One region of the Streptomyces sp. NPDC048479 genome, then DNA from elsewhere that is predicted to be linked to it. Evidence: riboswitches for the same ligand, from Rfam matches in the RefSeq annotation. Region 1 holds a riboswitch; each other region holds the start of a gene.

Region 1 (10,214 bases):
CTCACGATGGCACCGACGACGAAGGCGGCCGGCGACGGCAGTGGCCTGGTGGAAATGGCCTGGGATCCGATCACCCGGATCGTGGGCAGTCTGGGCATCCACACAAAGATCGACTTCAAGCAGAAGCGGGTCGCGGAGTGCTACAGCACCTCGTCGGTCTTCCGTGGCTACAGCGTCTTCATGCGCGGCAAGGACCCCCGGGACGCGCACTTCATCACCAGCCGTATCTGCGGGATCTGCGGCGACAACCACGCCACGTGTTCGGTGTACACCCAGAACATGGCCTACGGGGTGAAGCCTCCGCACCTCGCTGAGTGGATCATCAACCTCGGCGAGTCCGCCGAGTACATGTTCGACCACAACATCTTTCAGGAGAACCTGGTCGGGGTCGACTACTGCGAAAAGATGGTCCGCGAGACCAACCCCGGCGTCCTCGAGCTCGCCGAGCGCACCGAGGCTCCGCACGCCGGGGACCACGGCTACCGCACCATCGCCGACATCATGCGGTCGCTCAACCCCATCGAAGGCGAGTTCTACCGGGAAGCCCTCCAGGTGAGCCGCTACACCCGGGAGATGTTCTGCCTCATGGAGGGCCGCCATGTGCACCCCTCCACGCTCTACCCCGGTGGAGTCGGCACGATTGCCTCCGTTCAGCTCTTCACGGACTATCTCAGCCGCCTCATGCGCTACGTGGAGTTCATGAAGCGAGTCGTCCCCCTGCACGACGACCTGTTCGACTTCTTCTACGAGGCTCTGCCCGGGTACGAGGAAGTCGGCCGCCGACGGGTGCTGCTCGGCTGCTGGGGCGCCCTCAACGACCCCGAGTACTGCGACTTCACCTACGCCAATATGACCGACTGGGGACGGAAGATGTTCGTCACCCCCGGCGTCATCGTCGACGGCAAGCTCGTCACCAACGACCTCACCGAGATCAACCTCGGCATCCGCATCCTGCTGGGCAGCTCGTACTACGACGACTGGCAGGGCCAGGAGCAGTTCGTCACCCACGACCCGCTCGGCAACCCCGTCGACCCGCGCCACCCGTGGAACCAGCACACCATCCCGGCCCCTCAGAAGCGGGACTTCAACGACAAGTACAGCTGGGTGATGTCCCCCCGCTGGTTCGACGGCAAGGACTACCTGCCGCTGGACACCGGCGGTGGCCCCCTCGCCCGCCTGTGGTCCACGGCGCTGTCCGGGCTCGTCGACGTCGGCTATGTCAAGGCCACCGGCAACAGCGTCGTCATCAACCTGCCGCGCACGATGACCAAGCCCGAGACCACCTTCGAGTGGAAGATCCCGCGCTGGAGCAACGCGCTGGAACGAAACCGTGCCCGCACCTACTTCCAGGCCTACGCCGCGGCCATCGCCCTGCACTGCGCCGAGAAGGGCCTGAACGAAGTGCGTGCCGGCCGCACCCAGACCTGGGAGAAGTTCGAGGTGCCTGACCAGTCCATCGGCTGCGGCTTCACCGAGGCCGTACGCGGTGTCCTCTCCCACCACATGGTCATCCGGGACGGGAAGATCGCGAACTACCATCCGTACCCGCCGACTCCGTGGAACGCCAGCACTCGCGACTCCTACGGCACGCCCGGCCCGTACGAGGACGCCGTGCAGAACACGCCGATCTTCGAGGAGAACTCCCCGGAGAACTTCAAGGGCATCGACATCATGCGCACGGTGCGCAGCTTCGACCCCTGCCTGCCCTGCGGCGTTCACATGTACGTCGGCGGCGGAAAGACCGTGAAGTCGATGCACGTGCCCACCGGCCTGAGCGGCCTTTCCGGATGAGCGCGGCAGCCCACACCGCCGCCCCGCCGGCCGATGCTGCCAACCGGGTCATGAACGCGGAGCAGGCAGGACGGCGCGTGGAAGAAGTCCTCGACCGACTGGCCGCCACCGGCGACGAATCGGCGTGTGCCGGGGCCGAGGAACTGGTCAGGGTCCTGATGGACTTCTACGGCGCCGGTCTGGCCCGGATCGTCCGGCTGCTCGATGCCCCCGCCGCCGGCAAATCCCCGGGCAGTCCCCTGGCCGGCCTGCTCGGAGACGAACTGGTCTCGAGCCTGCTGGTCCTGCACGACCTGCACCCCGAGGACACCGCCACGCGCATCGCGCGTGCTCTGGACGCGGCCGGTGACCATGCCTGGGAGGTGGCGGGGTTCGACGACTCCTCCGCAACGCTGCGCCTGCGGTCTGCCGGTGGTGCGGGCTGCGGCTGCGCCGGCACAGCCGCGTCGGCACAGCAGGCAGTCGAGGACGCTCTCACCTGCTTCGCGCCTGAGGTGACGGCTGTGGAAGTGGAGGCGGGCGCCACCGCCCGGGAGCCGGCGCTGCTCCAGATCGGGAAGGCTCCCACGTCCCGTACGGCGCCCGGACCGGCCACGGCGAAGACGCGGTGAGCGCGCCCCAGCTTCGGCCGCAGACTGCTGGGCCTGCCGCTGAACTGCGCGGCCTGCGACGGTTTCTGACCGAGCGGCCACCCCGGCAGGAGCGCTGCGAACTGTGCGGAGTGGCGGTGGCCGACAACAGACACCGCCACCTGGTGGACACGGAGAAACGCGCACTTGCCTGCGCCTGCGTCCCGTGTTCCCTCCTGTTCGAGCGGCCCGGTGCCGCGGGCGGCCGCTTCCGGGCGGTGCCGGACCGCTATCTGGCCGACCCGGACCACCGCCTGGACGACAGCGCGTGGGAAGTTCTGCAGATCCCGGTTGGCGTCGCCTTCTTCTTCCGTAACGCGGCGCTCGACCGCCTGGTCGCGCTGTACCCGAGTCCCGCCGGCGCGACCGAGAGTGAACTGGACCCGTCGGCATGGCAGGCCGTGCTGGGCGGCAGCCGGCTGGCCGCGCTTCTCGAACCCGACGTGGAGGCACTCCTGTTGCGCCGTGTGGAAGGCCGGGCCGAGTGCTACCTCGTCCCGATCGACATCTGTTACGAACTGGTGGGCCGCATGCGCCTGTTGTGGCAGGGCTTTGACGGCGGAGCCGAGGCCCGGGCCGATCTGGAGGCCTTCTTCGCACATGTCGGCGGCCGCGCCCAAGTGGTGCAGGGGGCGGACCGGCCATGACGGAGTTCGCCTTCACGTGTACGGGCGTACGGGCCGACCAGTACGCCGCCGGTCCGACACTCGTCTTCAGGCTGCGCATCACCGCGTCCGACAACGCCCGCGTGCACGCCCTGGCCCTGCGCTGCCAGATCCGTATCGAACCCGCGCGCCGCGGCTACGCTCCCACGGAGGCCGACGGGCTGGCCGACCTCTTCGGAGAGCGCTCACGCTGGGGCAGCACGCTCCAGCCGGTTCAGTTCGCCCAGGTCTCGCACATGGTTCCCAGCTTCACGGGAGAGACGGAAACCGACCTCGCCGTCCCCTGCACATACGACATGGACGTCGCCGCCACCCGGTATTTCAACGCCCTCGAGGCGGGCGAGGTGCCGCTGCTCATGCTGTTCTCCGGAACGGCATTCACCGGGCCAGGCGGCTTCCGCGTCGAGCCCGTGCCGTGGGACCGGGAGGCGGCCTTCCGGATGCCGGTAAAGGTGTGGCAGGAGATGGTCGAGCAGCACTTCCCCGGCTGCGGCTGGATCCGGCTGCCGCGCGACACCATGGACGCGCTGCTCGCATTCCGTTCGCGGCGGGCACATCCCTCCTGGGAGGCGGCCGTCCGGGCCCTGCTGGCCGAGGCCGGCACGCCGGACCCCCAGCCGGTCCACGCCCTGGACCGAGCGCTGCTGCCACGCGCTACCGGAAGGACGGCACGTTGACGACAACTGCCTTCGCACCGGCGACGGAAGCCCGGTTCGCCGTCGCCCGACAGGTGGCCGACGCGGTGCTCTTCGAGGGCTATGTGCTCTACCCGTACCGTGCTTCGGCGGCCAAGAACCGGCTGCGCTGGCAGTTCGGAGTCCTCGTGCCGCCCGCCTGGGGCTCCGAGTGCGAGGAGCACGACTTCCAGCACACCGAATGTCTGATGGAACCGAAGGCGGGCGCGACGCTGGCGGTCGAGGTGCGTTTCCTGCACGCCCGGCGCAGGACCGTGCAACAGGCCCGGCAGGACGGCGGGTTCGAGACGGTGCCCGAACTCCACCTCGAGGATCGCGTCCTGGTGCCCTGGGACGAGGGCGTCGAGGAGCGTGTCGAGGTCCTCGCAGACGTGGAGGAGCTGGCAGGAGACGGTGTCACCGTTCCCTTCACCCGCCCTGCCCGCGAAGAGACCGAGCCCGTCCTGGACGCGACCGGCCGGACAGTGGGCCGGCTGATTCGCCGATGCGAGGAGATCAGTGGCGCCGTGCGGCTGTCCGCACGTGACCTCGACGGTCCCTACCGGGTGATGCGCCTGACCGCTGTCGTGGAGAACACCAGCAGCTGGAGCCCGCCGGACGGCACGGCCGACCGTGACGCGGCGCTGCCCCGCTCGCTGGTGGCCGCGCATCTGCTGATGGGCCTCAGCGCCGGGTCGTTCCTGTCGATGACGGATCCGCCCGAGTGGGCCAAGGGCGCGATCGCGTCCTGCCGCAACCTGCACACCTGGCCGGTCCTCGCCGGCGAACCCGGCCGCGCGGACCTGGTGCTGTCTTCCCCGATCATCCTGGAGGACCACCCCGCCATCGCCCCGGAGAGCCCAGGGGCTCTCTACGACGCCACCGAGATCGACGAGATCCTCGCGCTGCGCACCGCAGCCCTCACCGACGAGGAGAAGCGCGAGGCTCGTGGCACCGACGAGCGGGCCGGCGCGGTGATCGACCTGGCCGACTCGATGCCCCCTGAAGTCCTTGAGCGCCTGCACGGTGCGGTGCGTGCGCTACGGGAGGTGACCGGCCCCGACGCGTCGGACGCTGACGCACCCCCGCCGCCCGACTGTCGCGGGTTCACCGACGAATACGGCGTGGAGGCGCCGGGCACCCCGTGGTGGGACCCGGCGAGCGACTCCGGCTTCGACCCGGCCCGCGACCGGGTCGTCGTGGACGGCCGGTCGCTGGGGGCCGGGAGCCGCGTGCTGCTGCGCCCCGGCCTGCGGCGCACCGACGCACAGGACCTGTTCCTGCACGGCCGCAGCGCCAGGGTCGAGGCGGTGCTGCACGACGTGGACGGGGCAGTGCATCTGGCAGTGACCGTCGAGGGCGATCCAGGAGCCGACATCCGCCGCGAGCAGGGCCGCTTCCTGTACTTCCAGCCCGACGAGGTCGCCCCCCTGGAGGACGCATGACACGTCCTGAGCGGAACAGCGACCGGATTCTGGTCGCCGGGGTCGGAAACATCTTCCTCGGCGACGATGGCTTCGGCGTCGAGACCGTGCGCAGGCTGGCCGCGGAACAGCTGCCGGAGCACGCCGAGGTCGTGGACATCGGCGTACGGGGCGTACACCTGGCGTATCAGCTTCTCGACGGCTACGACACGCTCGTCCTGGTCGATGCCACGGCGCGCGGCGGCGAACCCGGCACGGTGTATCTGATCGAAGCCGACGGCGCGTGCGGCATCGAGCCCCGGAACGCGCTGCTGGACGGTCACCGGATGTCCCCCGACGCGGTCCTGGCTCTCCTGGAGACCCTCTGCGCCGGGACCGGCGCGCGGCCGCCGCGGCGCATCCTGGTAGTGGGATGCGAACCCGCCGGTGTGGAGGAAGGCATCGGTCTCAGTCCGGCCGTGGCCGCCGCGGTGCCGGAGGCCGTACGGCTGATCATGGGCTTGCTGCGGGACGGCGAGCAGGAATCGTCCGCGCCACCGGCTGCGGTCGGCGAGGCTGCGAAGTGAGGAGAAGAGCATGAAGAAGACGATCATCGGTGGCGCGGCCGCCGCTACTGCCGCGACTGCGCTGGCCGCCGTCGTCAGGCTGGCCCTGCCGGACCTCATGCGCTATCTGCGCATCCGCAGGATGTGACGCGACTGAGGCGACTGCGTCAGTAGGCGCCGTTCACATTGTCGATCGAGCCGTACTTGGCGGCGGCGTAGTTGCACGCGGCGGTGATGTTGGCGACCGGGTCGTAGCTGTCCATCGACGTGCCGGGCACGTGATAGGCACGGAACGTCGGGTCGATGACCTGGAGGAGCCCCTTGGACGGGGTTCCCTTCACGGCGTTGGAGTCCCAGTTGTTGATGGCCAGCGGGTTGCCCGAGGACTCGCGCATGATGTTCCGGTGGATGCCGTTGTACGAGCCGGGGATGCCGTGCTTGGCCATGACGTCGAGCGACTCCCTGATCCAGCCGTCGAGGTTGTTCGCATAGGTCGCGGGCTTCGCGGCGGTGGCGGCGCTATTGGTGGCCAGCGTGCTCCTCTGCGCGGAGCGGCTGGCCCGCTCGTCCGGAGAAGACGTGTTGGGGGTCACCTTGGCCTTTTTGCCGACCGACAGCTTGAGACCCGCGTGAATCAGCGAAGGGTTGCTACCGATTGCCCGCCGGTTGTCCTTGTACAGCTGCATCCAGCCGCCGCTCAGGGAGTGCGCCCGTGCGATCTTGGAAAGGGAGTCGCCCACAACGACGGAATAGGTGGTGGGCAGGGCCTTCTTCGCGGCGACGGGTGTGGTGCCCGCGACGGTCGGCGCCACAGCCTTTTCAGCTGTGAAGGGATGCGCCGTCGGCTGCGCCGCGCCGGCAGTGGTCGCGCCGATCACCGGCAGGACGAGTGCGGCACCTCCCGCACCCGCAGCGACGAAACCCCGAGTGATCGGGCTGGACTTGGGACGGCGATGCTTACCCTTTGCGGGCATGGCGAGTTCCTCTCCGTCGCCTGCGAGGTCAGCTGTCGGGTTCGGGCTGGAGATGCCCGGCCGCAGTAGGAATGCGACTTCACCCCGAGCCGTTCCGGATTCCGGATCGGCGGCTTACCTGGGTCCCCCGCTCCTGCCGTACGTAAGTGGGTGGGTTTTGCCGGACGGCGGCAGGATTCGGCGTTCCGTCCGGATTGCGGTGACCGTAAGCGAAAAGGGCTGGATGGAACAAGCCCTGAATTCACCACTGCAATCCACGCGGCGGATTCTGCCGCGAAAAATCCGGTGATCCACCGAGGGCGGGAAACTCAACTTTCTTTCTGGGGCACGGGACTGAGCCAGGCCGGCGCCCTTCGCGCAGCGTCACGGACGTGACCCATATCACGAGCTTCGATGCGGGACGGTCTGCCCCACGGCGCCGCGAAAATACACGACAAGTCGCGTGATTTCCCGCAAAATGGATGTCGGGAGCAATGTCGAGCAAACGCCCATTCCGGACACTCCGAGGCGGGATTGCGCTCCCGGGGTGCGTATTCAATCCCTGCATTCGACTTATACGTGCATTGGTGCCCTATAGGTACGTTCTGTCCGTTTAGGTGGTAATCGGAGCCACCCCTCGGCCGGGCTGTTCTGTGGCGACGTACACCTCGAGACCGGCACGGCTTCCGCCGCTGCCCCGAATGGTGTACGCGGCCGGGTGGCGTCGGCGTGCCGGGCTCCCGGCCACCGGGTCCCGGCCTGTAATGGTGCCGAACGGCCCCAGCGCTCAGCTTGCGCGGGCGGGCGACGCCCACCGGGCCCAGAGCGTTCGACGGCGGTCGGCCAGTGCCAGGACGGAGAGCGATGCACGAGATGTCCATCGCGTTGGCTGTCGTCGGCCAGGTGGAGCAGGCGGCGGCCGAAGCAGGCGGCGTCACCGCGGTGACGTCCGTACGCCTCCAGGTCGGCGAGTTGGCCGGTGTGGTCCCCGACGCTCTCTCCTTCTGCTTCGAACTGGCCTGTGCCGGGACCGTTCTGGAAGGTGCCGAGCTGGTCGCGGACTCCGTGCCGGGTCGTGCCCGCTGCGAACCGTGCGCGGATGAATGGGCGGTCGGAATGCCGCCGCAACTGTGCTGTCCGATGTGCGGAGAGGCGACCGCCGAGCTGCTCTCGGGCCGCGAGCTGCAGATCGTCAGCGTGCACTGGGAGGACGGCCAGGAGCACGAACGGGCCCGTGAACCCATTTTCGAGGAGTGCTGAAGCATGTGCCGTGTGGTCGATCTGCAACAGGCGGTCCTCGCCAAGAACGATGCGACCGCGCACACGCTGCGCGCCGAACTTGCCGCCCGCGGCACCACGATCGTCAATCTGCTGTCCAGCCCCGGCAGTGGGAAGACCGCTCTGCTGGAGGGCGAGCTGCTGCTGGCACGGGAGCGGGGAGTACGGGTCGCGGCCCTGACCGCCGACCTCGCCACCGAGAACGACGCTGTGCGCCTGGCTCGTTCAGGAGTTCCGGTCAAGCAGGTGCTGACCGACGGTCTGTGCCATCTGGAGGCCGGGATGCTGAGCCGGCACCTGGACGGATGGCTGTCCGAGGACACCCGGCTGCTGTTCGTGGAGAACGTCGGCAACCTGGTCTGTCCGGCCTCGTACGACCTCGGTGAGTCCTTGCGGGTCGTGCTCGCCTCCGTGACGGAGGGGGAGGACAAGCCGCTGAAGTACCCCACCGCCTTCGGTCTGGCGCACCTGGTGGTGGTGACCAAGACCGATATCGCAGAGGCGGTCGAGTTCGACGAGGCGGCGTTCCGGGCGAACGTCGCGCAGGTCAACCCCGGGGTGGAAGTGCTGCTGACGTCCGCGCGTCGGGGCGACGGCGTCGGGGCGTTGCTGGACCGGGCGACGGCGGCAGCGGACGGCGGGCCGGTCCACTCGCCCGTCATGGCCCGTCAGGAGCATCTCCATCACCACGAACACGGTACGCATACCCCTACGCCGGCCTCCGGCGCCATGGCGCAGTCCGGCTCGTGAGCGGTCGGCAGCCGGCCGCCGCCGTCGCGGAGGAGGCGGTGCAGCGCAGGCGGGTCACTGTCCGGGGCGTGGTTCAAGGCGTCGGGTTCCGGCCCTTCCTGTACACACTCGCCACCGGGCTCGACCTGGTCGGCCATGTGACCAACACCGGTGAGGGCGTTGTCGCGGAAGTCGAAGGGCCACCCGCTGACGTTGCTCTCTTCTGTGCCCGCATCTCCGCGGACGCGCCGCCTCTCGCGCGGGTGGAGTCCGTCGACCATCAGGAGGTCCCCACCACCGGGGGTGAGGGGTTCACCATCGCCGCATCCACCATGGGCGGACCCGCGCGCACCCTGGTGTCGCCGGACATGGCGACCTGCGCGGCCTGCCTCGCGGAACTGGCCGATCCGGCCGACCGGCGTCACCGCCACCCCTTCATCACCTGCACGCACTGCGGCCCCCGCTTCACGATCGTCCGCGGTCTTCCGTACGACCGGGACCACACGACCATGGCCGACTTCCCGATGTGCGCCGACTGTGCCCGGGAGTACGCCGATCCGGCCGACCGCCGCTTTCATGCGCAGCCGGTCGCCTGCCACGCCTGCGGCCCCCGCCTGCGTCTGCTCGTGGCGCAAGCGAATACGGAAGATTCGCCTCGGACCGTATCCGCCGAGGACCCCATCACCGAGGCCCGCAGGCTCCTGTCCCAAGGCGCGATCCTCGCCGTGAAGGGCCTCGGCGGCTACCACCTCGCTTGCGACGCCTCCAACTCCCGGGCCGTGGCCACGTTGCGCCACCGCAAGGCCCGGGGGAACAAACCGTTCGCCCTGATGGCCAGGAGCATCGCCGACATCGAGCACCTTGTGCACCTGGGCTCCCAGGAGCGAAGTCTGCTGACGGGCGGCGTCAGGCCCATCGTCCTGCTGCGCCGTCGGCCTGACGCTGTGCTGCCGGGACTGCCGGGGCCGGGGCCCTCGGAGGAGGTCGCCCCCGGCAGTCCCGATCTCGGCGTGATGCTTGCCTACACACCTCTGCACCATCTGCTTCTCGGCCTGCCCGGCGATGCCGACGGGCCGTGTCTGCTCGTGATGACCAGCGGGAATGTGGCGGGGGAGCCGATCGTCACCGAAGACACCGACGCACTGACCCGGCTGGCGCACCTGGCAGACGCCTGGCTCACGCACGACCGCGGGATCCACGTGCCGTGCGACGACTCCGTGGTGCGGGTGTGCGACGGGGAGCCGCTGACGATCCGCCGCGCTCGTGGCTACGCCCCCTTGCCCGTGGTACTGCCCCTACCCGTGCCGGCGGCTCTCGCTGTCGGGGGCGACCTCAAGAACGCGTTCTGTCTCGCGGAAGGGCACAGGGCCTGGCTGTCGGCTCATATCGGGGACATGGACGACCTCGCCACACAGCAGGCGTTCGAGCGCGCCGAAACGCAGTTGGAGTCGATCACCGGGGTGAACCCTGAGCTGTTGGCGGCCGACCGGCATCCCGGCTATCGCTCCGGACAGTGGGCCACCCGG
Region 2 (10,214 bases), on a different contig from region 1:
AGAACACCCAGCGCCAGAACGACGACACCCTGGTCTTCGAGGCCAGCCCGAAGATCAGCACCGGGCCCGCCTCCATGACGCTCGAGACCGACGAGAACGCTCCCATCAAGCCCGGCACGACGGGCAACGTCGACATCGTCCACCAGCTCAAGGGCGGGGTGACCTTCGACTCCGACCTGAGGACCACCCTGGAGGTCGTCGAGGAGCCCGGCTCCGCGGGGAAGATCCCTGAGCTGGTGATCGAGGAGCTCGGCGAGGACGGCAGGTACACCAAGGTCAAGAAGTTCGCGGGCGAGGAGAAGTGGCAGCCGGCGGACATCCGCAAGAGCTACGTCATGCACCGCACTCGCCTTCGCGTGAGCGTCATCGACTTCAAGGGCATCCAGAAGCCGGTCAAGCTCACGCTGCAGGCGACGACGTCGCTCACCGAGGGCAACATCCATCCGTTCCTGGGGGCCCAGGGCAGGATCACGGTCGCCCCCGAGCGCGGCACCGCCCCGAGCGGCAAGCCGACCGCGACCCCCTCCCCGACCGCGACCCCCTCCCCGACCGCGTCCGCCTCGCCCTCCCCGACCGCGACGCCGTCCGGCACCCCGTCGGCCTCCGCCACGACCTCGGCGGCGGCCGTCGCGAACGACCCCGTCACCACCACCGGCGCCCTCGCCAGCACCGGATCGTCCAGCTCCACCTGGTACGCGGCGATCACCGCCGCGGTACTGATCGCGGCCGGCGGCGCGCTCACCGCACTCCGCCTGCGCCGCCGCTGAACAGCGCGCATTGCCGCTGCGCAGCACCCTCAGCAGTTCCGCGTCCGTCGCGGGACGGCCGGCGGCGAGGGTGCTGCGCAGCGTGGGCCACAGCCATACGGAGAGCCTTCGGAGAGGCTTCGGAGCAGACCGCCTCATAAAATGGATTTGATCTTGCTCCGGATGGCGTAAGGTTGTGTTCACCGACGCGGGGTGGAGCAGCTCGGTAGCTCGCTGGGCTCATAACCCAGAGGTCGCAGGTTCAAATCCTGTCCCCGCTACTGCAGCCAGTGGCCCGGCACTCGATCAGAGTGCCGGGCCACTGTCGTACCCGCCCCCAACCGTCCGTACCCGGCCCCAGAGTCGCCATAGCCCGGTTGGCCGACCGAGAGTCGCAGCCCGGCGCGGCTGCGGCCAACCTGGGATGAGGGCGGTAATTTCCGCAGCCGTGGCTGGACTGGTCAGGAGATCACTGGTGGGGCAGCGAGAGCAGGACGGCGGCGCCAGCGCTCACCGTCTTGTCCTCGCGCTGCCCTCGCTGATGATCATTGCCGGCGTGGTCTTCGATCTCCTCACCCCGTCCGAGTACACCGCATCTCCGCTCTTCGCCGCCGCTCCGCTGATCGCCGCGCCGTTCTTCTCCTTTCTTGCCACCTTGCTGACCGGCATCGCCGCCGTCGTCAGTGTGCTGGGTCTGCACGTCTACAACGGCACCCTGACCCTGACCCCGGCGAACACCGAGCTGTTCACCGTGGTCACCGTCGCCGGCCTGGCGCTCTTCATCAACCGGGTGGTACGGCTCAGCGGCAGGCGCCTGGCCTCCGCCCGCGACATCGCCGAGACCGCGCAGCGCGCCGTGCTGCCCACGCCCGCCGACCGGATCGGCGGGCTGCAGATCGCCGCGCGGTACGAGGCGGCGCAGGCGGACGCGTTCATCGGCGGCGACCTCTTCGCCGTGCAGGACACCCCGCACGGTGTGCGGCTGGTCGTGGGCGACGTCCGGGGCAAGGGGATGGGGGCGGTCGAGGCCGTGGCCGTGGTCATCGGGGCGTTCCGGGAGGCCGCAGAGCAGGAGAGATCGATCGAGGGCGTCGCCGGGCGCCTGGAGCGGGCGCTCACGCGTGAGGGGACGAGGCGGGGCAGCCTTGATGTGTTCGAGGGGTTCACCACCGCCGTACTCGCCGAGATTCCGCGTGGCGCGGGCGTGGTGCGGGTGGTGAACCGTGGCCATCCGGAGCCGCTGGTGCTGCACGCCGACGGCGACCTGGACAAGCTGGAGCCGACCGAGCACGCGCTGCCGCTGGGAATGGGTGATCTGGGGACCTTGCCGGACCTGGCGGACGAGTATCCGCTCCCGGCCGGGGCCACGCTGCTCCTCTACACCGACGGGGTGACCGAGGCGCGCAACGCGGACGGTACGTTCTACAACCCCGTCGAGCGGCTCGGCGGCCGGCTCTTCGCCGGCCCCGAGGAGCTGCTGGACGCGATCGTCGACGATGTACGCCTGCATACGGGCGGCGGTCCCAACGACGACATGGCGCTGCTGGCGGTCAGCCGCCCGCTCGACGGGCAGCCGGAGCGCCGCAGGACCGTAGGCGTGATCGAAGGGGAGCAGGAAGACACGGGCCAGTACCGTGTGTAGTCGATGGACACCCCTCCGCACAACATTTGAAGCGCCGTCAGAAGTGCGGTGCGGTCCCGGCATCGATCAAGTCGCCCGACTCCGGCTGCTTGTGTCCCGGTAAGTCCAGGGCATTGTCTTCAATGAATAGTCGGAACAGCTTGGAATCCCGCCCTGGTGTCTATTAACGTTCGATAACGCAGCGCGGTTGTCCCAGCTGTCGCAAGAGACGGCACCGTGCGCACGCGCCGAATCCCGCAAGGGAACCGGGGAACCACCAATTGGGGTGAATCGGGTACCTTTTGCCGCTCTGTTCGCGGTCGAAGCGCTCGTAGGAGACCTTCCTGCTCCGAACCCGTCAGCTAACCCGGTAGGCGAGAAGGAAGGAAAGGAGTACGCCTCCGTGGCGTCCAACAGCCCTGCCCCCGCACCCGAATCCCCCTTTCAATCCGACTTCTTCGGCGACGATGTAGCGGAGCGGGCATGGGAGGAATGGAACCCCACCGAGGACTCCGTTCGTCCGGTGCGCGGCCGGCACCGTGTCATGAAGCAGCGCGGCGGACTCGCCCGAAGCTCCACGGTGCTCGGCGTCGGTGTGATCGCAGCGGTCGGCGCGGGCGGCATGGCCAGCGCGCAGGACAAGCCGCCGGTCTCCATATCGCTGCCGGACCTTCCGGACTCGATCAAGGACAAGCTGCCCGACGCCGCGTCACTGCCGGGTGTGGGTGCCTTCATGTCCGACGGCGCCGACGCGCAGTCGGGGAACGCGAACACCTCGCCGCTCACGGCGATGACCCTCGCCGCGGACGACGGCACCGAGGCGGACACGGGCGCGGCCGGCGCCGGTGAGGCCCTGCGCGCCCGCATCCTTCAGCAGGCCGATCAGCAGCGGGCCGAGGCGGACGCCGGGGCCAAGTCGGCCGCGGAGAAGCTCGCGGCCGAGAAGGCCGCGGCGGAGGCGAAGCAGCAGCAGACGGCGGCGGAGGCGAAGGCCGAGGCCGCGAAGCAGAAGGCCGAGGCGGCCGAGGCGGCCGCGGAGGCCAAGGCGGAGGCGGAGCGGCTCGCCAAGCTGGCCGCGAACTTCGCGCTGCCCACCTCCGCGTACACGATCACCTCCACCTTCGGCGAGGCCGGCTCCATGTGGTCCTCGGGCTACCACACCGGCCTGGACTTCGCCGCCCCGACGGGCACGCCGGTCAAGGCGGTGCACGGCGGGACCGTCAAGTCGGCGGGCTGGTCGGGCTCGTACGGCTACCGCACGGTCCTGGAGCTCGAGGACGGTACGGAGGTCTGGTACTGCCACCAGTCGTCGATGTCGGTCAGCGTGGGTCAGAAGGTGACGACGGGCGAGACGATCGGCCGCGTGGGCGCGACCGGCAATGTCACGGGCCCGCATCTGCACCTTGAGGTGCACACCCCGGGCGGTTCGGGCATCGACCCGATGGCCTGGCTCCAGGGCAAGGGCCTCACTGTCTGATCGAGCGCCGCAGTGCCCGGCAGTCCTGGCGTGAGCACTTCACGGCAGTCCTGGCGTGAACGGAATAGCGCGGCCCGGTCTGGCTGTTGATCAAGGTATGACTTCCCTCCGTACCCTTGGCTCCTCAGGCCTGGCCGTCTTTCCGCTCTGCCTCGGCGGCAATGTCTTCGGCTGGACCGCCGACGAGAAGCAGTCCTTCGCCGTGCTCGACGCGTACGTGGCCGCCGGCGGCAACTTCATCGACACCGCCGACGTCTACTCCGCGTGGGGGCCGGGCAACGAGGGTGGCGAGTCCGAGACCGTCATCGGCAACTGGCTTGCCGCGCGCGGCAACCGTTCCGAGGTCGTCGTCGCCACCAAGGTCGGCGCCCACCCCCAGTACAGGGGCCTCTCCGCCACCAATATCGCGGCCGCGGCCGAGGAGTCGCTGCGCCGGCTGCGTACCGACTACATCGACCTGTACTACACGCACTTCGACGACCCGGCCGTCCCCGTCGAGGAGATCATCACCGCCCTCGACCAGCTGGTGAAGGACGGCAAGGTCCGCGCCATCGCCACCTCCAACCTCAGCGTCGAGCGGCTCCAGGCGTCCCTGGACTTCTCGGAGCGCGAGGGTCTGGCCCGCTACTCGGTGCTGCAGCCGCACTACAACCTCGTCTCGCGCGAGACGTACGAGGGTGAGCGCCAGGATGCGGCCGCCCGCGCCGGTCTCGCCGCCGTCCCGTACTACTCGCTCGCCTCCGGCTTCCTCACCGGCAAGTACCGGCCGGGTGCGACGGTGCGGAGCCCACGGGCCGAGGGCGCGGCCGGGCATCTGAAGACCGAGCGGGGCGTGGCCGTGCTCGCCGCGCTGGACAAGGTCGCCGAGGCGCGCGGTGCCGAGATCGCGACTGTCGCGCTCGCCTGGCTGGCCGCGCAGCCGACCGTCGCCGCGCCGATCGCCTCGGCCCGTACGGTCGAGCAGCTGCCCGCCCTGCTGGCGGTCGCAGACCTGGAGCTGAAGGCCGAGGAGCTGGCCGAGCTGACGGCGGCGTCCGCCTGGGGCGTCTAGGAGCGGTACGGGTTGTAGCCGCCGTAGTCGCGGTACGGGGGTGGCACCCACACCCGGCCCGTCGCCCGTGCCGCGTAGGTCAGTGCGGGCGCGGCCACCTCCTTGCGCTGCCACAGGTGGTGCAGCAGCTCCTGCTCGCGCTCAACGAAGTCAGGGCCCGCCGCGCCGCGGTGTGCCCGGTGGCGCAGAAAGGCCAGGGAGGTCGCGAACGTCTCGTACTCCGATACGGCGTGCGCCGCGGCCGGTCCGTAGGTCCGCCGCGCGAAGTCGCGCGCCATCGTGCGTGCCCGCATCGAGGAGAGCGCGCGCGGTTCGTCCCCCGCGAGCCAGCCCGCCGCGGCGTACGCGGGCAGCTCGGCGGATATCGTGCGCAGCTCGCGCTGCCGCGTCCAGATCGCCAGCCAGGTCAGCAGGCCGAAGGCCGGCACCATGAACGCCCCGTACACGCCGTAGAAGCCCAGCGGGCCGAACAGCGACGACGCGCCGTTCCACAGGGCGTGCATGCCCATGGCGAGGACGAGACCGAGCAGCGGCAGTGCGACGCGGCGGATCTTCTGGCGCTGTGCGGCGAGCGCGGCGATCCCGAAGCCGATGCCCGTCAGCACCGTGAAGAGCGGATGTGCGAACGGCGACATCACGACGCGTACGAAGAAGGTCGCCGCGGTCATCGAGGCGAGGCCCGAGGTGCCTATCTCCTGGTCCTCGCCGAAGGCGTTGCCCAGATAGAGGATGTTCTCGGTGAAGGCGAAGCCGGTCGCGGTGAAGCCGGCCACGACGACGCCGTCGACGATTCCGGTGAAGTCCCGTCTGCGGAAGATGAAGATGAGCAGGACCGCAGCAGCCTTCGCGCTCTCCTCGACGATCGGGGCAATCACCGTCGCGCCGAGGGTGTCGGCGCTCGCCGGATCCGCGGTGGCGGTGGCTATCCAGCGGGTGGCGAAGGAGTTCGCGATGATCGCGACGAGGGCGGCGGCGAAGGCGCCCCACGCGAAGGCGAAGAGCAGATTCTTCCAGGGGCCCGGTTCGACGCGGTCCAGCCAGCGGAAGGCCGCCATCAGGAGCGGGACGGGCAGCGTCGCGAGGCCCAGGCCGACCAGGAAGCCCTGGGTGCCCGTCTGCTCACGTACGAGCGAGAGGATCACCAGGCCGGAGAGGGCGAGGAACGTGATCAGCACTCCGGCCCGGACCGCCTTGCTGTGCCAGAGCCGGGAGACGCGGCGCGGCTTGTAGCGCCACCGGGAACGCTCCGGCACGGCGTCGAACAGTGGCTGCTGATCGAACGCCGGGACCGCCGGATGCGGTGGGAGGTGCTGCGGGGACGACTCGGACACCCATTGACCCTAACGAGGGCCGCTGACACTGGCGATGGTGCCCGGGGTCCTACTGAGGGTTACGCGTCCGGAATCGTGGTGCCCACCCGTCGGCGGAACAGCAGGTCGTGCACCTTGTGGCCCTTGTCCAGGCCCTGCCCCTCGAATCGGGTGAGCGGGCGGAACGAGGGGCGGGGGGCGAAGCCGCCGTCCTCCTGGGTGTTCTCGAAGTCCGGGTGCGCGGAGAGCACCTCGAGCATCTGCTCGGCGTACGGCTCCCAGTCGGTCGCGCAGTGGAGGACCGCGCCGGGCTTCAGGCACTGCGCGGCGAGGCTGAGGAATTCGGGCTGGATCAGCCTCCGCTTGTGGTGGCGCTTCTTCGGCCAGGGGTCGGGGAAGTAGACGCGCATCCCGTCGAGCGAGCGGGGTGCGAGCATCTCCCTGAGCAGGATGATCGCGTCACCGTTGGCGACCCGGATGTTGGACAGTCCGTTCCGCTCCGCGAGACCGAGCAGATTGCCCTGCCCGGGAGTGTGCACGTCGACGGCGAGAATCCCGGTGCCGGGGTCCTCGGCGGCCATCTGCGCCGTGGCCTCGCCCATCCCGAACCCGATCTCGAGGACGACGGGCAGTCCGCCGAACATCTCGTCGAGGTCGAGGACGCGGTGCCCGTCGATGTCCATGCCCCAGATCGGCCACAGCCGCTCCAGCGCATCGGCCTGCCCGACGGTGACGCGGCTGCGACGTGGCTGGAAACTGCGAATGCGCCGCTCATGATGCGACCCGGCGGGATCGGCAGCGGGCCCACCGGGAAAGCGGGGCTCGCCCTTGGCGCGTATGGGGGGCCGGGGGGCGTCGTCAGAAGTGGGGTTTCGGAGCTCAGACACAGTGGCTTGATTCTACGGCGGCGGCGGGGGTGACCTTCGCCGGGAGCCGAGCCTGGGGGGCTGGGCCTTGGCGGGCTGAGCCTGGGGGCTGGGCCTGGGAGCCGAGCTTGGAGAGCGGAGTCTGGGGCTGGGCCTGGGTGCGGGTGCCCGTCCCCCGCGGGCGGGACCGGGGCCGTCGTTACCTCCCCGCACGCACCAAGCGGCCGTCCGCCAGCGCCGTCAGGGCCCTGCGTGCGACCTCTCTGCCGATGGGCAGGGACGCCGTCGCCGCCGGGGACGGCGCGTTCAGCACATGCACCGTGCGTGGCGCCTCGCGGATCAGGAAGTCGTCGGCCAGTGTGCCGTCCCGCAGGACCGCCTGCGCCCGTACGCCCGACGCAGCCGGGCGCAGATCGTCCGCCGTCACCGCCGGCAGCAGCCGCCGTACCGCCGTCGCGAACGCGCGCTTCGACAGCGAGCGGTGCAGCTCACCCGCGCCGTACCGCCAGTGCCTGCGGGCTATCCGCCACGTCCCCGGCCAGCCGAGCGTCCCCGCCAGTTCCAGCGGTCGTACCGCCGACCAGCTGTAGCCCTCGCGGGCCAGTGCCGGGACCGCGTTCGGGCCGACATGGACGCCACCGTCGATGCCGCGCGTCAGATGGACCCCGAGGAAAGGGAACGCCGGGTCCGGCACCGGGTAGATCAGTCCGCGTACGAGATCGGGGCGGGCCAGCTCGTAGTACTCACCCCGGAAGGGGACGATCCGCATGCCCGGCTCGTCGCCCGCCAGCAGCGCGACCCGGTCGCACTGCAGCCCCGCGCAGTTCACCAGCACCCTCGCCCGGGCCACCGTCCCCGATGCCGTGCGCACCGCGACGCCCCATGCGCGGCGGTCGATGGCAGTGACCTGCTCGTCGTACCGGATGTCCGCGTTGGACGCCGCCGCGAGCTGCGCCGCCACCGCCCCGAAGTCGCACACCCCCGTCGTCCCGACATGGATCGCCGCGAGCCCGCGCGCCTGCGGCTCGTACTCCGTGATCTGCGCCGCGCCCAGCTCTCGTACCGGAATGCCGTTCTCACGGCCGCGCTGGACCAGGGCGTGCAGCCGTGGCAGCTCGTCCCGCCCCGTCGCGACGATCAGCTTTCCGGTGACCTTGTGCTCGATGCCGTACTCCGCGCAGAACTTCACCATCTCCGCCGCGCCGCGCACCGCGAACCGCGCCTTCAGCGACCCCGGCCGGTAGTAGATCCCGCTGTGGATCACTCCGCTGTTCCGCCCGGTCTGGTGCCTGGCCGGGCCCGGTTCCTTCTCCAGGACCGTCACCCGGGTCCCGGGAGCCGCGCGCGTCAGCGCATACGCCGTCGACAGGCCGACGATCCCGCCGCCGATCACCAGCACGTCACAGTCGAAGCCATGCCCGTGGACCTGCCCGAAGCCCTGCCCGGACGCCGTCACCGCGTCACCTCCCACCCCGATAGTGCACTGGCCCACTGACAACGGCCTTAAACCAGCTGAACCAGGGGGTTCGTGCCCTACGCCGGAGCGACCAGCAGTGGCCTGGCCCGCTCCCGCAGCTCCGCGACCCGCGGCTCGTCGCCGTACGGCTCGAGTCGGTGCAGCAGATCCCGTACGTACTCCGTGGTCCGCGCCGAGGAGATCCGCCCCGCGACCTCCACCGCGCGCGTGCCCGCCGCGCACGCCGCGTCCAGATTCCCGGACTCCAGCTCGGCCACGGCCGACACCACGAGCCGCAGCCCGTGCGACCGTACGAACTCCTCCGTCGGCCGCGACAGCGCCTGCTCCGTGAAGCGACGCACCTGGCGCGGCGCCTTCAGATCGCGGTAGCACTCGGCAGCGTCCGCGGCGAACCGGTCGTACGAGTAGAAGCCCAGCCACGTCGGGTCGGCATCGCCCGCCCGCGAGCGCTCCAGCCAGCCCTCCGCCGCTTTCAGCGCGCCTCCGGCCGCCACCGCGTCGCTCGCCTTCGCGTGCGCCCGCGCCTCCACCAGCCGGAAGAAGCTCATCGTGCGGGCGGTGGCGAGGCCGCGATTGCGCTCGAGCGCCGCCTGCGCGAGATCCACGCCCTCGTCCGCGAATCCGCGGTACGTCGCCTGCAGCGACATCGAAGCCAGCACATAGCCGCCTAACGGAACATCCGCGGCCGCGCGGGCCAGTCGCAGCGCCTGGATGTAGTACCGCTGCGCCGCCTCCTGCTGCCCGGTGTCGAAGGCCATCCACCCGGCCAGCCGGGTCAGCTCGGCGGCGGCACCGAACAGCGCCCGGCCCACTTCGTCCGAATAGGAGCCGAGGAGCAGCGGGGCCGCGTCAACCCGCAGACACTCCGGCACCATCGACGAACGCCAGTCCCCGCCGCCGTACTTGGAGTCCCAGCGGCGCGCGTCCTCCGCCGCCTCCCGGAGTTTGGCCACATCGCTGTGGCCCACGCGGGCGGGAGTGTCCTCCGCGGTGTCCACCGACACGGACCGCTCGACCGAGGAGTCGGCGGGCGTTATCAGCCAGCGCGACGCGGGCGTCGCGTAAGCGCTCACTGCGAAGGAACCGGCCAGCGACTGCCAGATGCCGCCGCTGCCGGCCCGCCGGCCCGCCAGATCGAGGCGGTAGAGCTCGGTGGCTGATTTCACCGCCTCGCCCACATCGCGCGGGAAGGCGAGCCCGACCTCGGGGGCCGGGTCGGCGTCCGCCAGACCGATCTCGTGCAGCGGCACCGGACGCCCGAGCTTGGCGCCGATGGCCGCGGCGATGAGATGGGGCGCGGCGCCCTGCGGCACCATGCCCTTCGACACCCACCTCGCCACGGATGTCTTGTCGTAGCGAAGGGTCAGACCGCGCTGCGCGCCGAGGTCGTTGACGCGCCGGGCCAGGCCGGCGTTGCTGATTCCCGCGAGGGCGAGAACGGTGCCGAGTTTGTCGTTCGGCCCGCGTTGCTCCCTGGACATGCGCCACCCCTCGACACACAGACGGCCGCCGCGTCGCTGCTGGGCGCACGGCATTCGTGCTGTGTCCTCCCCTGGTGAACAGCTCCGGACAGCTCAGGGATCCCGGCTGCAAAAGCTCCTGGCCGAACCCCTCGGAATATGCGCCCCTGGGGAGAACATCAGTAAACACAGCGTAGTTCGCCGCA
Region 3 (10,214 bases), on a different contig from region 1:
CGGCGTCCCCGTGACGATCGCCAAGGCGGACGGCACCCCGGTCAACGCCGCCTCCATGCTCGCGGTGCTCGGCCTGGGCGCGCAGGGCGGCGAGGAGATCGTGCTCGTTTCCGAGGCGGAGGACTCCGACGCCGCGCTGGACCGTCTCGCCCGGCTCGTCGCCGAGGGTCTCGAAGAGCTTCCCGAGACCGTCTGAGCCGATCAGGCCCATTACCCACGGCAAAGCCGCGGTGTCCCGAATTCTCGGACATCGCGGCTTCGTCATTTCTGGACGCGGCTTTCCTGGACGCGACTTTCGGCCCCGGCGCTTTGTATGCGGGCAGCAGAAAAAGGCCCCGCCAATATCTACCCTTTGTATACGGTGCACCTGTTAATGGCGGGCGCTTGCGATGTTTACGGCATGTTGCGAAGTCCTCACCCGCTCGGGGCGGCGCAGCCGGTGCGCGGCGGCAGCCCGTTCGGTGTGCACGGCCGTCAGCGCCCGCGCCCGTTCCGCGTCGCCGCGCGCCACCGCGTCCACGATCGCGCCGTGCTCGATCCAGGACTCGACGGGCTTGGCGGGCTGCTCGACGGCGTACATCCAGGCGATCTTGTGCCGCAGCTGGGTGAGCAGAGCGATCAGCCCCGGACTGCCGGAGGCCTGGGCGAGCGTCTCGTGGAACCAACCACCCAGTGAACGCAGATCCTCGCCCTGACCACGGCGGGCCCGCTCCTGCCCCAGTCTGACCAGGCCACGCAGCACCTTGAGATGTGCCTCGGTGCGGCGCTGGGCGGCGCGCGCCGCACCCATGGGCTCCAGCAGCATCCGGATCTCCAGAAGGTCGGCGGCCTCCTGCTCGGTGGGCTCGGCGACACAGGCGCCGGCGTGGCGGCGGGTGGTGACGAAGCCCTCGGACTCCAGCGTGCGCAGGGCCTCGCGCACCGGGACCCGGGAGACGCCGTAGCGGCGTGCCAGCTGCTCCTCGGTGAGCCGGCTGCCGCGCTCGAATACACCGGAGACGATGTCGTCGCGGATCGCCGTGCATACCGAGTGCGCGGGAATGCGCATGACCGAACCTCCGCTTTAATCCGCGCGAAACGCAGCCGATTGACGTCTGTTCGGTGACTCTATTGCAGTGGGCGGGATTTTCCGATGGGAGACCGGAATCCATGGATATCTTTTGGCCAGAACTCCGGTGGGGCGGCAAACGCCGAAGGCCCCGGCGGTGAGCCGGGGCCTTCGGGAAGCACGCGGGACCGGGCATCGGCCCCGTCGTCGGATCAGACGTTGACGCCGTGCGCGCGCAGGTACGCGACCGGGTCCATGTCGGAGCCGTACTCGGGGCTGGTGCGGGCCTCGAAGTGGAGGTGCGGACCAGTGGTGTTGCCGGTCGAGCCGGAGTGGCCGATCTGCTCGCCCGGGGTCACCGACTGGCCTACCGAGACGCTGATGGACGAGAGGTGACCGTACTGCGTGTACGAGCCGTCGTTCATCTTGATCACAATGTTGTTGCCGTACGCGCCGCCCCAGCCGGCCTCGACGACGGTGCCGGAGCCGACCGCGTGCACGGTGGTGCCGGACGCGGCGTGGAAGTCGATCCCGGTGTGGCTGCCGGAGGACCAGATGGAGCCGCCGGTCTTGTAGCCCGTGGACACGTACGAGTGGGATATCGGCGCCACGAAGGAGTTGAGGCGCTTGCGCTCGGCCTCCCGGGCGGCGCGCTCCTTGGCCCGGCGGGCCTCCTTGGCGCGGGCCTCGGCCTTGCGCTTCGCCTCGGCCTTCGCCTCGGCCTTCGCCTCGGCCTCGGCGGCCTCCTGCTTCTGCGCGGCGGCCTGGTCGGCGATCTGCTCGGCGAGGGAGTCGGCGGCCACGATCTGGGTCAGGCCGGTGTCCTCGACGGTGGTCGCGCCGTTCTCGGCGGCGAGTGCCGGGGAAGCGAGGGTTCCGATGACGCCGGTGGTGGCGAGAGCCGCGACGCCGGCGATGTTCGCCCTCTTGCGCGTCATTCGGCTCGGGGCACGGTGCTTCCCGGTGGCACGGGTGAACGCCATGAAGTGGCTGATCCTTTCCTTCCTTCTCGCCTACCGGGTTAGCTGACGGGTTCGGAGCAGGAAGGTCTCCTACAGGCCCCTCCGCAGGTGCGAAGGCGCCCGATTCACCCCAGGGACTGAGTGGGTCCCCGGCTCCCCAGGCTCGCGCCAGACGGGGACTCGGCGATGACTGTCCGATGCCGCGGATGCGGCGGGCTACTGGCGGACAGCCGGACCGACGCTAGGCGGGCCGTCTTTCAATCGCCAAACAGACAGGCCCTTTTGTAGCGCACGCCACAGGGCAGACAGGCAACCTCTCCAACAAAACGGACATAAGACGGAACCCCGGCATCCCAAGGGATGCCGGGGTTCCGCTTGCCCGTTTTGAGTTGTCTGCCGGATATCCCCAATCAGCCTGTGACAACCGTCACTTCGCCGATGCCGAGCGCCTTGACCGGCTCCTCGATCTGCGAGGCGTCGCCGACGAGCACCGTGACAAGACGGTCCATCGGGAAGGCGCTGACAGCCGCGGCCGTCGCCTCGACGGTGCCGGTCTCGGCCAGGCGCACGTACAACTGCGCCTGGTAGTCGTCCGGGAGGAACTGCTCGACCTGGTCGGCGAGCGTGCCCGCGACGGAGGCGGCCGTCTCGAATTTCAGCGGGGCGACACCCACCAGGTTCTGCACGGCGACATCGCGCTCGGCGTCGGTCAGCCCCTCGGCCGCGAGCGTACGCAGCACCTTCCAGAGGTCGTCCAGCGCCGGTCCGGTGTTCGGGGTGTCCACGGAGCCGCTGATGGCGAGCATCGCGGCGCCCGACCCGTCGGGAGCGGAGCGCAGCACCTGGCCGAAGGCCCGTACCCCGTAGGTGTAGCCCTTCTCCTCGCGCAGCACGCGGTCAAGGCGCGAGGTGAGAGTGCCACCCAGGCAGTACGCCCCGAGCACCTGGGCCGGCCAGACGCGGTCGTGGCGGTCCGGGCCGATGCGGCCGATCAGCAGCTGCGTCTGGACGGCGCCGGGACGGTCCACGATGACCACACGGCCGGTGTCGTCGGCGGTGATCGGCGGTTTGGGACGGGGCGCGGCGCTGTCGCCCTTCCAGGTGCCGAGTGAGTCGGCGAGCACGGCGTCCAGGTCGATGTCCGTGAGGTCGCCGACGATCACCGCGGTGGCGGTGGCGGGCCGGACATGCGCCTCGTAGAAGGCCCGTACGGCCGCGGAGTCGATACGGGCGACCGTCTCCTCCGCGCCCTGCCGGGGGCGCGACATACGCAGGGAGGCCGGGAAGAGCTCCTTGGAGAGCTCCTTGGCCGCACGGCGGGCCGGGTTGGCCGTCTCGTGCGGGATCTCGTCCAGCCGGTTGCGTACCAGCCGCTCCACCTCGTTGTCGGCGAAGGCCGGCGCACGCAGCGCCTCGGCGAGCAGGCCGAGCGCCTTCGGCAGCCGGGAGACCGGGACCTCCAGGGAGACGCGGAGACCCGGGTGGTCGGCGTGCGCGTCGAGGGTGGCGCCGCAGCGCTCCAGCTCGGCGGCGAACTCCTCGGCGGTGTGCTTGTCGGTGCCTTCCGACAGAGCGCGCGCCATGATCGTGGCAACGCCGTCGAGGCCCTCCGGCTCGGCGTCCAGCGGGGCGTCGAGGCAGATCTCGACGGCCGCCACCTGCTGGCCCGGGCGATGGCAGCGCAGCACGGTGAGGCCGTTGTCCAGCGTGCCGCGCTCGGGGGCCGGGAACGCCCAGGGGCGGGCGGCGCCGGCCTTCGGCTGCGGGTGGAACTCCATGGTCACGGCAGCGTCGCTCACTGGTCCGCCCCTTCGCGCTCGTCGTTCTCGTCGCTGTCGCTGTCGCCGTTGTCCGCGGAGAGGGGCTCGTAGACCAGCACCGCCCTGTTGTCCGGGCGCAGCCGGGCCTTGGCGACCGCCTGTACCTCTGCGGCGGTGACGTCCAGCACCCGCTGCACGGCGGTCAGTGCCAGCTGCGGGTCGCCGAACAGCACGGCGTACCGGCACAGTTCGTCGGCGCGGCCGGCGACAGTGCCGAGCCGGTCCAGCCACTCGCGCTCCAACTGGGCCTGCGCCCGCTCCATCTCCTCGGGCGTGGGGCCCTCCGCGGCGAACCGCGCCAGCTCCTCGTCGACCGCAGCCTCGATCTGCGGCACCTCGACACCGCCGGAGGTCTTGACGTCCAGCCAGCCCAGCGAAGGGGCGCCGGCCAGCCGCAGCAGACCGAAGCCGGCCGCGACGGCCGTCTGGTCACGGCGCACCAGGCGGTTGTGCAGCCGCGAGGACTCACCGCCGCCGAGGACGGTGAGCGCCAGGTCGGCGGCGTCGCTCTCGCGCGTGCCGTCGTGCGGCAGGCGGTAGGCGGCCATCAGCGCCCGGGCCGGGACCTCCTCGACGATCTCCTCGCGCAACTGCTCGCCGGTGATCTCCGGGAGGGAGCCGTCGCGCGGCGGCTGCTTGCCCTCGTGGGACGGGATGGAGCCGAAGTACGTCTCGATCCAGGCGAGCGTCTGCTCCGGGTCGATGTCGCCGACGACCGACAGCACGGCGTTGTTCGGCGCGTAGTACGTACGGAAGAACGTGCGCGCGTCCTCGAGGGTCGCGGCGTCGAGATCGGCCATCGAGCCGATCGGCGTGTGGTGGTACGGGTGGCCCTCCGGGTAGGCCAGAGCCGTCAGCCGCTCGAAGGCCGTGCCGTACGGGACATTGTCGTACCGCTGGCGGCGCTCGTTCTTGACGACGTCACGCTGATTCTCCATCGACTCGTCGTCGAGAGCCGCGAGCAGCGAGCCCATGCGGTCGGCTTCCAGCCACAGGGCGAGCTCCAGTTGGTGCGTGGGCATCGTCTCGAAGTAGTTGGTGCGCTCGAAGCTGGTGGTGCCGTTCAGCGAGCCGCCGGCTCCCTGAACCAGCTCGAAATGGCCGTTCCCCTTGACCTGGCCCGAGCCCTGGAACATCAGATGCTCGAAAAGGTGAGCAAGGCCGGTACGGCCCTTGACCTCGTGGCGCGAACCTACGTCGTACCAGAGGCAGACCGCGGCGACCGGGGTCAGGTGGTCCTCGGAGAGCACCACGCGCAGGCCGTTGGCCAGGCGGTGCTCGGTCGCTGTCAGGCCGCCGGAACCGGCCTGCGCTGTGGCCGTGTGACCCATGGGCATGTACGTCCCTTCGATCGCGATATGGAGAAGTCCTGCCACTGTATGCAAGCGATCTGACACCTGGCGAAGTTCCCGGCCGAGAACGGCCCAACGACGGGTCGAGGTCGGCGTTGTCAGAGGCTCGGTCCACAATGGTCCGCGTCAGAACCTGAGTACTGCCCCGCACAAGAGCGAGAAGGAGCCGCAGCCGCGATGGCCCGCCGCAGCACGAAGACCCCGCCGCCGGACGACTTCGAGGAGAAGATCCTCGATATCGACGTCGTCGACGAAATGCAGGGCTCCTTCCTCGAGTACGCGTACTCGGTGATCTACTCCCGGGCCCTGCCGGACGCCCGCGACGGTATGAAGCCGGTGCACCGCCGCATCGTCTACCAGATGAACGAGATGGGCCTGCGCCCCGACCGCGGCTATGTGAAGTGCGCCCGCGTGGTCGGCGAGGTCATGGGTAAGCTGCACCCGCACGGCGACGCGTCGATCTACGACGCCCTGGTGCGGATGGCGCAGCCGTTCACGATGCGCCTGCCGCTGGTCGACGGCCACGGCAACTTCGGCTCCCTCGGCAACGACGACCCGCCGGCCGCCATGCGGTACACCGAGTGCCGGATGGCGGATGCCACCAGCCTGATGACGGAGTCGATCGACGAGGACACCGTCGACTTCCAGTCGAACTACGACGGCCAGGAGCGGGAGCCGGTCGCACTCCCCGCCGCCTATCCGAACCTGCTGGTCAACGGTTCGACCGGGATCGCCGTCGGCATGGCGACGAACATGCCGCCGCACAATCTGGGCGAGGTCATCGCCGCCGCCCGGCATCTGATCAAGCACCCGGGCGCGGACCTCGACACGCTGATGCGTTTCGTCCCCGGGCCCGACCTGCCCACCGGCGGCCGGATCGTGGGCCTGAACGGCATCAAGGACGCGTACGAGACCGGCCGCGGCACCTTCAAGATCCGCGCGACGGCCTCCGTGGAGGACGTCACGGCGCGCCGCAAGGGCCTGGTGATCACCGAACTGCCCTTCACGGTCGGCCCGGAGAAGGTGATCGCGAAGATCAAGGACCTGGTCTCGGCGAAGAAGCTCCAGGGCATCGCGGACGTCAAGGACCTCACCGACCGGCAGCACGGTCTGCGGCTGGTCATCGAGGTCAAGAACGGCTTCATCCCCGAGGCCGTGCTGGAGCAGCTCTACAAGCTGACGCCGATGGAGGAGTCCTTCGGCATCAACAATGTGGCGCTGGTGGACGGGCAGCCGCTCACCCTGGGGCTCAAGGAGCTGCTCGAGGTCTATCTCGATCACCGCTTCGAGGTCGTGCGGCGGCGCAGCGAGTTCCGGCGGGCCAAGCGGCGCGACCGGTTGCACCTGGTCGCGGGCCTGCTTGTCGCGCTTCTCGACATCGACGAGGTCATCCGGCTCATCCGGTCGAGTGACAATTCCGCGCAGGCGAAGGAGCGGCTGATCGAGCGCTTCTCGCTCAGCGAAATCCAGACTCAGTACATTCTGGACACTCCGCTCCGCCGGCTGACCAGGTTCGACCGGATCGAGCTGGAGAGCGAGCGAGACCGGCTCAACGGCGAGATCGACGAGCTGACCAGGATCCTCGACTCGGACGCCGAGCTGCGCAAGCTGGTCTCGACCGAACTGGCCGCGGTGGCCAAGAAGTTCGGCACCGAGCGGCGCACGGTGCTGCTGGAGTCGGCGGGTACACCGCTCGCTGCGGTGGCGCTGGAGGTCGCGGACGACCCGTGCCGGGTGCTGCTGTCCTCGACCGGTCTGCTGGCCCGCACCGCCAATGGCGAGCCCCTGGCGCACGAGGGCGGAAAGCGCGCCAAGCACGATGTGATCGTTTCGGCGGTGCCGGCGACACAGCGCGGCGATGTGGGCGCTGTGACCTCAGCCGGGCGGCTGCTGCGGCTCGCGGTGATCGACCTTCCGCAGATTCCGGACACTGTGTCCTCGCCCAATCTGTCGGGCGGTGCGCCGGTCTCGGAGTTCCTGTCGCTGGAGGAGGACGAGACGGTCATCTGCCTCACCACGCTCGACGAGTCCTCGCCGGGCCTCGCGGTCGGCACGTTGCAGGGTGTCGTCAAGCGCGTCGTCCCCGACTACCCGGCGAACAAGGACGAGTTGGAGGTCATCACCCTCAAGGAAGGTGACCGGATCGTCGGCGGGACCGAGCTGCGTACGGGCGAGGAGGACCTGGTCTTCATCACCTCCGACGCCCAGCTGCTGCGCTACCAGGCCTCGCAGGTGCGGCCGCAGGGCCGGGCGGCCGGCGGCATGGCCGGCATCAAGCTGGCGGACGGCGCCGAGGTGCTCTCGTTCACGGCGGTCGACCCGGCCGGCGACGCGGTGGTCTTCACCATCGCGGGCTCGCACGGCACGCTGGACGACTCGGTGACGACGTGGAAGCTCACCCCCTTCGACCAGTACCCGCGCAAGGGGCGGGCCACGGGCGGCGTGCGCTGCCAGCGCTTCCTCAAGGGCGAGGATGTGCTGGTGCTGGCCTGGGCGGGCGCGGCACCGGCCCGTGCGGCGCAGAAGAACGGCGCACCGGCCGAGCTCCCGGAGCTGGACCCGCGGCGTGACGGCTCGGGTACGCCGGTGACGTCGGCGGTCGCGGTGCTGGCGGGCCCGTTGAGCTAGTCGAGCTGCTGGAGCGCGGTCTCCGCCGGCTCCGCTGTCTCATCCGGTTCGGCCGGTACGTACCGCAGGACGCCCCATATGCTCCGCTCGTCGGGGGCGTCCTGCGGACCGGTCTGCGCGCAGGACTCCAGCTGCTTGCGCAGCGCCCCGGCGTCGACGCCCGAGCCGATCAGCACGAGCTGCGTCAGCCGCTCCTCGCCGGGCGCCCAGCGTGACGGGTAGAACCGCAGAAACCGGCCGACGGCATGGACGGCGTACCGGTTGTCCGGGTCGGCGGTCCCGAAGTCGACGAATCCCTTGATCCGGTAGAGCACTTCGGGCCTGGAGTCGAGGAACTCCATGAACCGGCGCGGATGCATGGGCGCGTCCGCCGTGAAGGCGAGGCTCTCGTACGCGGTGTGCAGATGGTTCGTATGGCCCTGGTCGTGGTCGTACTCGTCCGCGTACAGGTCCTCGAAGGACAGCTGGCGTACCTTCTCCTGCCGCTCCGGCCGCACCGCGGGATCGAAGAGCATCTGCGGGTCGACCCGCCCGTGTTCCACGGTGATCGCGGGCGTGCCCGCACCGAGCTCGCCGAGCGTCCCGAGCACTCGTCCCAGTGCGTCCGGCTCCACCCGGTCCGCCTTGTTCAGAACGACGAGATCCGCGATCGCGAGATGCCGGTCGATCTCGGGGTGTCGCGCCCGGGTCGCGTCGAACTCGGCCGCGTCGACGACCTCGACCAGTCCCCCGTACACGATGCGCGGATTGTCGCTGGCCAGCAGCATCCGTACGAGCTCCTGCGGCTCGGCAAGCCCACTGGCCTCGATGACGATGACGTCGATACGCGCGGCGGGCCGGGTGAGTTTCTCCAGATAGTTGTCCAGCTCACTCGCGTCGACGGCACAGCACAGACAGCCGTTTCCGAGGGACACGGTGGAGCCGACCTGCCCTGCGACGGTCATGGCGTCGATCTCGATGGAGCCGAAGTCATTGACGACGACACCGATGCGGGTGCCGCCGTTGCGACGGAGCAGGTGGTTGAGGAGGGTGGTCTTGCCGGATCCCAGAAAGCCCGCGAGGACGACGACGGGGATCTGCGGCTTGCTCAAGGGGGCACCTCGGGGGGTTCTCGACTGCGGCGGGGGCTCCCCAGGATATGGGCGCGGCGCGAAGTGAACGGTTGTTAGCGGCGCGCAGCGGGCACACATGGGACACGGCCCACGGATATACGCCACCGCGTTCCCTCTGTGCGCCGTTTTCTCCGCCTCCCGGCCGATCAGAGCCGCTCGGCACTCTGGGAGTCGGTACACGCAGTCACCGGCCTCCACATCGGCCGGTCGCCTGTGAATCGGGGGTTGACATGAGCACACAGGGGAACGGCAACCGGGGTGTCATCGCCGGTGTCGCGGTTGTCTTCCTGAGCGCATTGGCGGTCATCGGACTGGTCGCTGCGCTCAGCCTCGCCATCAGCGCCACGATGAAGGAACTCGCGCCCGACACGGACGTCTCTGCCGCCAATGCGGTTTTCTCCGGTCTGGCCTTCGGCGCGGTGATCGTCGCCCTGGTGATTCAGCACCAGCAAATGCACCGCCAGAACAGCAACCTGAGCACCCAGCTGGAGCACATGGAGCAGGCAAACAGTTTCCAGCGCCGCGCCGACATCACCAACCAGCAGCGACTCCATTTCGAGCTGCTGAGCAAGGCGATGGACGATCCGGACCTGGCCGCTGTTCTGGACACCTACGACGCCGCGTTATCGCCGGTGAAGCAGCGCCAGTTCCTCTACGCCAATGCCCTGTACCAGCACGTTCTGCACGCCTACCGGATCGGGGCGGCAAGCGAGGACGACGTCCGAGGACACCTTCGAGTGATTTGCCGGAACCCCATCTTCCGCGAGTTCTGGGCTGCTACAAGGGACCATCGCGCCAGCGTGAGTTACGAATCGCAGGAGGCCTACCTGGGGCGGCTGGTCGATCGCCTCATCAACCGTCAGGGGGATGACGGCCGTGGCTGGTGGGCCGACTGACGCTGCGTGTGTGATCTTGACTTAGCACGGCGATTCATCGCACCCCTACCACCCTCCGAGGATCCCCCAATTGAAGATCGTGCGCCGGATCGGAGCATCTCCCCGTCAGCGCGGAAGCATGTCAGGACAAACATGCCCGGACATCTTCGAGCTGAGTGACGGCAACTTCGCCGTCATCGGCACAGACGCCACGGAGGTGCTCGACCATGAGCTCCCCTCCGACGCAGGACGCGCCGACTACGAGCGGATCGTGATCATCAGTCGCGACACGCTCATCAGAGCGAAGGCAGACATCCCGGACGCTTGATCGGCGCAGGGACCCACACGTGCTCGGCGCCCACAGGTGCCGAGCACGTTGTCGTTCACGGTCTGCCTGTCAGGAGCGGTAGGCCTCCT

The links. Region 1 has a riboswitch for cyclic di-AMP ahead of AB0D12_RS23255 (transglycosylase SLT domain-containing protein). Riboswitches for the same ligand answer to the same signal wherever they lie in the genome.
Positions count from the first base shown of each region.
Region 2: another riboswitch for cyclic di-AMP. It lies ahead of AB0D12_RS20770 (M23 family metallopeptidase); the one in region 1 lies ahead of AB0D12_RS23255 (transglycosylase SLT domain-containing protein).
Region 3: another riboswitch for cyclic di-AMP. It lies ahead of AB0D12_RS28695 (M23 family metallopeptidase); the one in region 1 lies ahead of AB0D12_RS23255 (transglycosylase SLT domain-containing protein).

Region 1 covers NZ_JBEZKA010000015.1:79,458-89,671, forward strand. The annotation lists gene AB0D12_RS23225 (nickel-dependent hydrogenase large subunit) at 7-1,791, shown strand; gene AB0D12_RS23230 (hypothetical protein) at 1,788-2,402, shown strand; gene AB0D12_RS23235 (DUF5947 family protein) at 2,399-3,067, shown strand; gene AB0D12_RS23240 (DUF6084 family protein) at 3,064-3,762, shown strand; gene AB0D12_RS23245 (hypothetical protein) at 3,759-5,204, shown strand; gene AB0D12_RS23250 (hydrogenase maturation protease) at 5,201-5,749, shown strand; gene AB0D12_RS23255 (transglycosylase SLT domain-containing protein) at 5,896-6,702, opposite strand; cyclic di-AMP (ydaO/yuaA leader) riboswitch at 6,707-6,895, opposite strand; gene AB0D12_RS23260 (hydrogenase maturation nickel metallochaperone HypA) at 7,546-7,941, shown strand; gene hypB (hydrogenase nickel incorporation protein HypB) at 7,945-8,709, shown strand; gene hypF (carbamoyltransferase HypF) at 8,706-10,214, shown strand, end outside.
Region 2 covers NZ_JBEZKA010000012.1:217,332-227,545, forward strand. The annotation lists gene AB0D12_RS20755 (hypothetical protein) at 1-767, shown strand, start outside; tRNA gene AB0D12_RS20760 (tRNA-Met) at 954-1,027, shown strand; gene AB0D12_RS20765 (PP2C family protein-serine/threonine phosphatase) at 1,222-2,388, shown strand; cyclic di-AMP (ydaO/yuaA leader) riboswitch at 2,604-2,759, shown strand; gene AB0D12_RS20770 (M23 family metallopeptidase) at 2,771-3,844, shown strand; gene AB0D12_RS20775 (aldo/keto reductase) at 3,942-4,895, shown strand; gene AB0D12_RS20780 (PrsW family intramembrane metalloprotease) at 4,892-6,226, opposite strand; gene trmB (tRNA (guanosine(46)-N7)-methyltransferase TrmB) at 6,286-7,092, opposite strand; gene lhgO (L-2-hydroxyglutarate oxidase) at 7,271-8,527, opposite strand; gene AB0D12_RS20795 (MFS transporter) at 8,605-10,029, opposite strand.
Region 3 covers NZ_JBEZKA010000021.1:57,660-67,873, forward strand. The annotation lists gene AB0D12_RS28685 (HPr family phosphocarrier protein) at 1-196, shown strand, start outside; gene AB0D12_RS28690 (GntR family transcriptional regulator) at 371-1,048, opposite strand; gene AB0D12_RS28695 (M23 family metallopeptidase) at 1,261-2,031, opposite strand; cyclic di-AMP (ydaO/yuaA leader) riboswitch at 2,044-2,206, opposite strand; gene AB0D12_RS28700 (pitrilysin family protein) at 2,421-3,809, opposite strand; gene AB0D12_RS28705 (pitrilysin family protein) at 3,806-5,167, opposite strand; gene AB0D12_RS28710 (DNA topoisomerase IV subunit A) at 5,360-7,810, shown strand; gene AB0D12_RS28715 (GTP-binding protein) at 7,807-8,901, opposite strand; gene AB0D12_RS28720 (DUF6082 family protein) at 9,153-9,818, shown strand; gene AB0D12_RS28725 (hypothetical protein) at 9,889-10,125, shown strand; partial or broken gene AB0D12_RS28730 (discoidin domain-containing protein) at 10,195-10,214, opposite strand, start outside.